2 regions of the Halalkalibacter sp. HAAS-P013 genome follow, and region 2 is predicted to be linked to the other one. Evidence: predicted binding sites of a transcription regulator. Region 2 holds the regulator's gene; the other holds the start of a gene.
The links. The regulator Rex, encoded in region 2, represses fermentation and respiration genes when NADH is low (regulators of the CRP and FNR family bind a similar motif). The targets are predictions, from matches to a motif close to TTGTGAAATATTTCACAA.
Positions count from the first base shown of each region.

Region 1: the regulator Rex is predicted to act here: its motif matches at 2,023-2,040, upstream of pflB (formate C-acetyltransferase).

Region 1 is NZ_JBWQTU010000001.1:269,096-273,538, reverse strand. Features, by position in the region: gene nirB (nitrite reductase large subunit NirB) at 1-1,491, shown strand, start outside; gene nirD (nitrite reductase small subunit NirD) at 1,514-1,834, shown strand; gene pflB (formate C-acetyltransferase) at 2,092-4,317, shown strand; gene pflA (pyruvate formate-lyase-activating protein) at 4,412-4,443, shown strand, end outside.
Region 2 is NZ_JBWQTU010000024.1:18,501-22,943, reverse strand. Features, by position in the region: gene AC1FXP_RS21535 (MDR family MFS transporter) at 1-259, opposite strand, end outside; gene AC1FXP_RS21530 (DoxX family protein) at 403-939, opposite strand; gene tatC (twin-arginine translocase subunit TatC) at 1,186-1,938, opposite strand; gene AC1FXP_RS21520 (twin-arginine translocase TatA/TatE family subunit) at 1,956-2,138, opposite strand; gene AC1FXP_RS21515 (redox-sensing transcriptional repressor Rex) at 2,248-2,883, opposite strand; gene AC1FXP_RS21510 (ABC transporter ATP-binding protein) at 3,354-4,443, shown strand, end outside.

The sequences.
Region 1 (4,443 bases), on a different contig from region 2:
GATAAAGGCTATGAAGGTTCTATAACTGGAACACAATTGAAAGTTTCAGGGATTGACCTTTTCTCAGCTGGTGAAATTTACGATGATAACACGTCTAAAGCAATTGTTGTTCACAATGAATATGAAGGAATCTATAAAAAGGTATTAGTTCGTGATGATCGTATTGTAGGGATTGTTTTATACGGTGACACAAAAGATAGCAACCGATTGTTTAAAATGCTAAATGAAAAACAAGATGTATCTGACTTTACGTCTGTATCATTTCTTCAATCAGGAGAAGCTGAAACAAATGATGTGGCAAGTATGCCAAATGATGAGGTCGTTTGTGGATGTAATGGGATTAGCAAAGAAACGATTGTTCAAGCAATTCAAGAAGAAGGGGTCACAACGGTTGAGCAAGTCGGAGGATGCACAAATGCGGGTCGCTCATGTGGACGATGCAAACCTGTTATTCAAGATATCATTGCCTACACTCTTGGAGATGAATATGAGCAAGTAGCCGAGAAAAAGACCGTTTGTGGTTGTACAACATTAAGTCGTGATGAAGTAGTTGAAGAGATCCGTGAAAAAGGATTAACAACAATTAAAGAAGTTATGAATGTATTGCAATGGAAAAACGAAGAAGGTTGTTCAAAATGCCGCCCTGCTCTTAATTATTTCTTAGGGATGATTTACCCTGACTACGCGGATGAAAGAGATTCCCGTTTAGTGAATGAAAAAATGCATGCAAACATTCAAAAAGACGGTACGTACTCAGTCATTCCGAGAATGTACGGTGGAGTCACGACAGCCAAAGATTTACGCAAATTAGCGGATATTGCAGAGAAATATGATGTTCAATTATTAAAAATAACGGGCGGGCAAAGAATTGGTTTATATGGACTAGAAAAAGAACAATTGCCTGCTGTTTGGGAAGAGTTAGGAATGCCTTCTGGTTATGCTTACGGAAAAACGTTACGTACTGTTAAAACTTGCGTTGGAGCACAATTTTGCCGCTTCGGTACTCAAGATTCTATGAGTCTAGGAATTGAATTAGAGAAACGTTTTGAACGTCTTGATACGCCGCATAAAGTAAAAATGGGTGTGTCTGCTTGTCCACGAAACTGTGCAGAAGCAGGGATTAAAGATGTAGGAATTGTCGGTCTTGATGGAGGATGGGAAATTTACGTAGCAGGAAACGGTGGAACAGACCTAAGAGCTGGAGACTTGTTATGCAAAGTGAAAACAGAAGAAGAAGTTTATGAAATTACAGGAGCGTATTTACAATATTACCGTGAAACAGCTCTATATTTAGAAAGAACATCTACATGGGTTGAGCGTGTTGGGTTAAACCATGTCAAGGAAGTCTTAGCCAATGAAAAAACAAGAAATGAGTTAAATGAGAGATTAAACCAAACGCTTGTACGTTATGAAGAGCCTTGGCAAAAAGCGGTAGAAGAAGAGCAAATCCGTAATGCTTATTATTCAAAGCGTGAATTATTAAAATTATAAAAATAGAAGGGAGAGGAATCTAATGATTTCTACTGGAACTCGAATTAATATTTGTAATTATAATCAACTACCAAGTATGATTGGACAAGTTTTTGTTATAGATCATGAAGAAATTGCTGTGTTTCGACTATCAAATGGAGAGGTACGAGCAATCGAAAACAACAGTCCGCATCCAAAGGGTGGAAAATTGGCCGATGGTCTAGTAAGTGGTGAATTTGTTTATTGTCCGATTCATGATTGGATTATTTCACTAGTTGATGGGAAAGTTCAAGCTCCTGATAAAGGACTTGTCAAAACATTTTCAATTGAAATAGACGGAGAAGATGTTTTTCTCATTGTTTAACATCACTTTACGTATTCAATAATTTGTCACGAATGAAAGTGGTATTTGTGATAAAAATCACATTGTTTTATTCGAATATCTAGTAATCTTATATGTGTAAGGTAATAAAAGTTATTTAAAAAGCTAGTGAAATGGATAGGTGTATAGATGAGATTTATGATCTAAGTGTAATGGCTATACACCTTCCCTTGTGAATTAATTCACATTGTTTTAGTGAAAAATTAACCTTTAGATGTAGAGAGTGAGGGTGAATGTAAATGAACCACTGGAGAACATTCAATCAAGGAAAATGGCAAAAGGATGTAGATGTAAGAGATTTTATTCAACGTAACTATGTTTTATATGAAGGGAATGACGAGTTCTTAGAAAAAGCAACAGATCATTCAAGTAAGCTATGGGATCAAATAATGGATCTAAGTAAAAAAGAACGCGAAAATGGTGGCGTGTTAAACATGGATACTTCAATTGTTTCAACGATCGTATCTCATGAGCCAGGATACTTAAATCAAGAATTAGAACAAGTTGTTGGTTTGCAAACAGATGAACCTTTTAAAAGATCGATGCAACCATTTGGCGGCATTCGAATGGCTGCTGATTCGTGCAACGCATACGGATATACATTATCTCAAGAAGTAGAAGAAATCTTTACGAAATATCGTAAAACACATAATCAAGGCGTGTTTGATGCCTACACTCCAGAGATGAGGATGGCTCGTAAGGCAGGAATTGTTACTGGTCTTCCAGATGCTTACGGACGAGGAAGAATCATCGGAGATTACCGAAGAGTAGCCCTTTACGGCGTAGACTTCTTAATTAAACAAAAACAAGATGAATTAAATACAACTGGTTCGACTATGTCAGAAGATGTGATTCGTGACCGCGAAGAAATCGCTGAACAAATTAAAGCACTTAAGGAATTAAAGGAAATGGCAGCGTCTTATGGTTTTGATATCTCACAACCAGCCACGACGGCGAAAGAAGCTTTCCAATGGTTATACTTTGCTTACTTAGCAGCGATCAAAGAGCAAAATGGAGCAGCGATGAGCTTAGGCCGAGTCTCTACGTTCTTAGACATTTATATAGAACGTGACTTACAGGAAGGTACATTAACGGAAGTGGAAGCTCAAGAGCTTGTTGACCATTTCGTGATGAAACTACGTCTAGTGAAATTTGCAAGAACACCAGATTATAATGAATTGTTTAGTGGCGATCCTACTTGGGTGACAGAATCAATTGGTGGAGTTGGCGTAGACGGTAGACCGCTTGTAACGAAAAATTCATTCCGATTTTTGCATACATTAGACAACTTAGGGCCAGCTCCAGAGCCAAATTTAACGGTATTATGGTCCAACCAGTTACCTAAAGGCTTCAAAGAGTATTGCTCAAACATGTCGATTAAAACAAGTTCGATACAATACGAAAATGATGATCTCATGAGAGCAAGTTACGGTGATGATTATGGAATTGCTTGTTGTGTAAGTGCTATGAAAATTGGTAAACAAATGCAGTTCTTCGGGGCACGAGCGAATTTAGCGAAAACACTATTGTATGCTATTAATGGTGGAATTGATGAAAAGTTAAAAGTGCAAGTGGGTCCTTCATTATCGCCAATTACAGATGAATACCTAGATTATGATAAAGTTGTTGCAAACTTTGATAAAGTAATGGATTGGTTGGCCGAGTTATATATGAATACGCTTAACGTCATCCACTACATGCATGATAAGTATAGTTATGAGCGGATTGAAATGGCTCTTCATGACAAAGAAGTGATTCGCACAATGGCGTGTGGAATTGCTGGTCTATCTGTAACAGCTGATAGTTTAAGTGCTATTAAACATACGAAAGTAAAAGTTATTCGTGACGAACAAGGAATTGCTGTTGATTACGAAATTGAAGGCGATTATCCAAAGTATGGAAATAATGATGATCGTGTAGATGACATTGCTGTTTCATTAGTGAAAACGTTTATGAATAAATTGAAAAAGCATAAAACATACCGCAATGCAATTGCGACGATGTCTGTTTTAACCATTACAAGTAATGTTGTATACGGTAAGAAAACAGGAAACACACCTGATGGAAGAAAAGCTGGTGAGCCATTTGCACCAGGTGCAAATCCGCTACATGGACGCGATCAAAAAGGAGCTCTTGCTTCACTTACATCGGTTGCGAAAATTCCATATGAGTATTCACTTGATGGTGTATCAAATACGTTCAGTATCGTACCTAAGGCATTAGGAAAAGAAGATCAAGATCAAACAGCAAATCTAGTGGGAATTTTAGATGGTTATGCTAAGCAAGGGGGCCATCATTTAAATATTAATGTATTTAACCGTGATACATTGATTGATGCGATGGAACATCCAGAAGAGTACCCACAATTAACGATTCGTGTATCAGGTTATGCTGTTAACTTCATAAAGTTAACACGTGACCAACAAATAGACGTCATTAATCGTACATTCCACGAATCGCTGTAAGATGCTAAATGGCCCCCAGCTAAGAACAAAAAAATGATAGTAACTAGCGGGGGCAATTTTCGTCACCTTGGTTATCTAGGAAAATGAGGGATAAATGATGATTGGAAAAATTCATTCAATAGAAAC
Region 2 (4,443 bases):
AGCCTAACACAAAAATGGCTAACCCGAGAATATATAGTTTCTTTTTCCCAAACCGATCACCGAGATAGCCTGTAACTGGTACGGTCATCCCCATTGTTACCATAAATATCGTTATAACCCATCCAGTTGCAACCGCATCTGAATTAAACACATTCATTAGTTGTGGTACAGCTGGATTTAACATGCTATTATTTAAAATCATTGTAAAGGATCCGAGCAGCACAGCTACAACGACCATCCACTTTCCTGACACTTTCATTGTTATCCACACCATTTCGTCTGTCGAAATATTATAGCTGTATCATAACATAAGTGTTAATGCAGGAACACTATTTAGATCGACCTAGAACCACCAATAAGAGGCAAACCCCTTCTTTCTTTAGAGTCTACCTCTTTTTCCATTTAGATCGCTTCTTTTAACCCTTTACCAGCTGCTCCAAATCCATTTTCGTTGTTTCTCTTTTTAAATACGACGCTTTTCAAGTATGGCAATACCCATCTATCTCCACCGTAGCGACCAGCATTGGCTCCTGCTACTATAATAAACATTGAGATTAAGATCATCCACGGATTTGAAGAAATCGTTCCGGCAAACAAGAATGACATGTTCATTACTACTCCGAAGAAAGCTGCTGCTGATGTGAATACCCCTAAAATTAATCCTAATCCTACTAATACTTCTCCCCAGGCCACCATAAAGCTAAACATATCTGCGTTCGGGATCGCTATACTCTCTAAAAATGATACGTAGTTTGGATACATTAACGCTTCCCCGCTCATCACTGGGTTTGCCACGGATCCTTGTAAATAGCCTCCTGCGTTAAAGTCTCCAGTCACCTTTCCCCATCCTGCTGTTAACCAAGACCATCCTAGATATACTCGTAAGAACAACCATACTCCCGCGACATATTTGTTTTCTCTGAAAAATTGACCGATCATTGTAAGTCCTCCTTCTATTTGCTCTTTGTTTGTTCAACACTTCACATGAATTAGTGAAGTAGTTGATGTTTTTTTAGAGTCGGCTGTGATATTCCTTTTTGTTATGTGAATGTTTTCACAACCTTTTCTATATTCATAGTATAGGACAGGACAACCTTTTTGGCTACCCTATTTAAAGACATGTCAAACTATGTTCAATATCTCACAAAACAGTATAAAAAAGAGTGACTTCCATCACAGCAGAAGTCACTCTTTTATGCTTTCTTCTCGTTCTCTTTCCAACCTTTGAACTTTTCGATAGGTCAGATAAGACACCCAGATACTAAATTCATAAAGAAGCAATAACGGCAAAGTCACCATCAAATGAGACAAAATCTCTGGCGGTGTTATAAAACCAGCTATTACAAGCAAAACGAAATAAGCAAACTTCCTTACCTGCGCTAGTAAACTCGGTGTTAGCATCCCTAACCGGGTAAAAAACATCACAATAACAGGAAGTTGAAATAACAATCCAAATGGCAACGTTACTTGAAAGAGAAACGAAAAGTATTCATTAATCCCATACTGCTCAGTAATTCCTAATCGTTCTGACAAACTCCCCATAAATTGAACGATAAAGGGGAAAAGAACAAAGTACGAAAACGAAAGACCAGCTAGAAATAATATGAAAGCAAACGGAATATAGGCAAGTGTAGCCTTTTGTTCCTTCTCATGTAAGCCAGGACTAACAAACGCCCAAAGCTGATACAAGATGACTGGAAACGTGATAATGAGCGCACTTGCAAAAGCAAATGTCATAAATATCCGAATCGGATCCGTCATCTTAAAAGCATTCATTGGCAAGTCTTGAGCAGTAGGTGTGCTTTGCAAGTATGTTATTAACGGTGTAGCTAAAAAGAAGCCGGCAATTAGTGCCACGATGAAGAAGACTAAAGTTATAATAATTCTTCGTCTAAGCTCCACGATGTGGTCCATTACCGACATGTCTCTTTGTTCCATTTATAGACCCTTCCTACTTAGGCTTTATCGTTATCTTTTTTCTTGTTCTCATCTTCGTCTGCTAAGCCTTTTGTTGCGTTTTTAAATTCACGTAATGTATTCCCAGCAGCTTTTCCTAACTCTGGCAACTTCTTTGGACCAAAAATTAGTAACGCAACGATTGCAATCAATGCAATGCTGCCTGCTCCTAATCCACCCATAGGTAGCACCTCCTTGTCCTATTTTCATTATAGAGTGTGTTCAATTAGAAGGCAATGGCTTCTCGTGCTACACGTCCGTGTGAGAAAACCACTCCTATTTAAACAGAAGCTACACAGGGTAATGTTTTAAAAAATAAACCAATGCTTGTAGCTCAACCGAAAGATCAATATGGTGGACGCGTACAGTTTCCGGTACGTCGAGTCTAGCTGGTGTAAAGTTTAATATCCCTTGTATCCCTGCAGCGACTAATTGATCTGCAATCTTCTGTGCTGCAACTTGTGGCACCGTCAAAATGGCAACCGTTACTTCTGGGTCAATAACTTTCTCAAGATCACCTAGATGATGAACCGTTACGCCGCCTATTTCCTCACCAATTTTATGATCATCAACATCAAAAGCCATTACAATTCTTGTGTTATTATTTTTTGAAAAATTGTATTGTAAAAATGCCGTTCCTAAATTCCCGACACCAACAAGAACAACTTTTGTCAACTCATCTTGGTCTAGCGTTTTACGAAAAAAAGAAAGTAAATAATTCACATTATACCCATAGCCTTTTTTTCCTAGCGCTCCAAAATAAGAAAAGTCACGTCTTATCGTAGCCGAATCCACTTTCACTGCATCACTTAATTCAGTCGATGAGACACGTTGCTTACCTGAAGCAGACAAATTTTCTAAGAAACGATAATAAAGCGGCAACCGCTTCGCTGTTGCTTGAGGTATCTTCGTTTGATCAATTTTCATCCATTGCCTCCCTCCTACCATCGTTAAGTTAGCAATTCAAGACTACCGTTATTGTACACCATTTCACAGAGTTTGTAATCGTTTCACACATCTGTTCATGAAGTTGTTGAAAGATGCATTCTACGATACACTTAAGAGGTAACACCAAAAGGACGCTTTTCCCTTTTGGTGTTACCTCTTAGCAATGAGCGGAGCCGCCGTTTTCTTTTTAGTATTTTGAGTGCTCTTCTCAAAATACGTACGGCGCGCGGAGCCATTGCCAATCGGTATCCACTTTTTTTAGATAAGAGCCATTTTCCCTTTTGGTGTTACCTCTTAGCAATAAACAGAGCCGCCGTTTTCTTTTTAGTATTTTGAGTGCTCTTCTCAAAATACGTACGGCGTGTGGAGCCGTTGCCACTTTGGGCGCATTTTATTAATGAAAAACGTTTTTTTATAGGAAAAGATTTTATTAGTTAGGAATGAAATCCATGATTATTTTACAATGTAATAATGTTTGTAAGTCTTTTGGGATTGATCCCATTTTAACAAATATTAAATTAGATATCCAAACCGGGGAGCGTGTTGCCCTAGTTGGACGAAATGGTGCAGGTAAGTCAACATTACTAAAAATAATTGCAGGGCAACTTTCCTATGATAGTGGACAAGTTATGATGCCAAAAGGAACTGAGCTTGGCTACCTTGCTCAAAATACTGGCCTTGAATCAGAGTTATCCATTTGGGAAGAGATGTTAACCGTTTTTGCTCCTATACGTAAAATGGAAAAACAAATTCGGGACATGGAATTACAAATGTCTGATCCCTCCTTGCTCGAGAACGAAACTCGTTACAACAAGCTTTTAAAAGAATATGATCAGCTTCAAATCACTTTTAAAGATAAGGGTGGTTATCAGTATGAAGCTGACATTCGCGGTGTCCTTGCAGGGATGAATTTCGGTGACTTTGATTACGAAACAAAAATATCTACATTAAGTGGTGGTCAAAAAACGAGACTAGCGTTAGCAAAGTTATTGTTAACAAAGCCAGATCTTCTTATTCTTGACGAACCAACCAACCACTTAGATATTGCAACTCTTACTTGGCTTGAACAATATTTGGTTGGTTATAAGGGTGCGATTCTTATCGTGTCCCACGACCGCTACTTTTTAGATAAAATTGTGACAGAAGTGATCGAAATCTCCCGAACAAAATCAACCAAATTCATAGGAAATTATAGTGCTTATCTTGATGAAAAAGCAAAACGTTACGAACTCGAGTTAAAACAATACGAGAAACAACAAGATGAAGTCGCTAAGTTAGAAGACTTTATTCAACGGAACATTGCTAGAGCTTCGACAACGAAGCGAGCACAAAGTCGTAGGAAACAACTCGAACGAATGACTTTACTAGACCGTCCCGCTGGATCAGAGAAATCAGCTTCTTTTTCATTTGCGATTAAACGTCAAAGCGGAAAAGAGGTTATCCGTGCAACTGATCTTCATGTTGCTTATGGTAATGAAACGATCTTTCAAAATTTAAACCTTTCGATTGATCGAGAAGAAAGTGTGGCACTCATCGGGC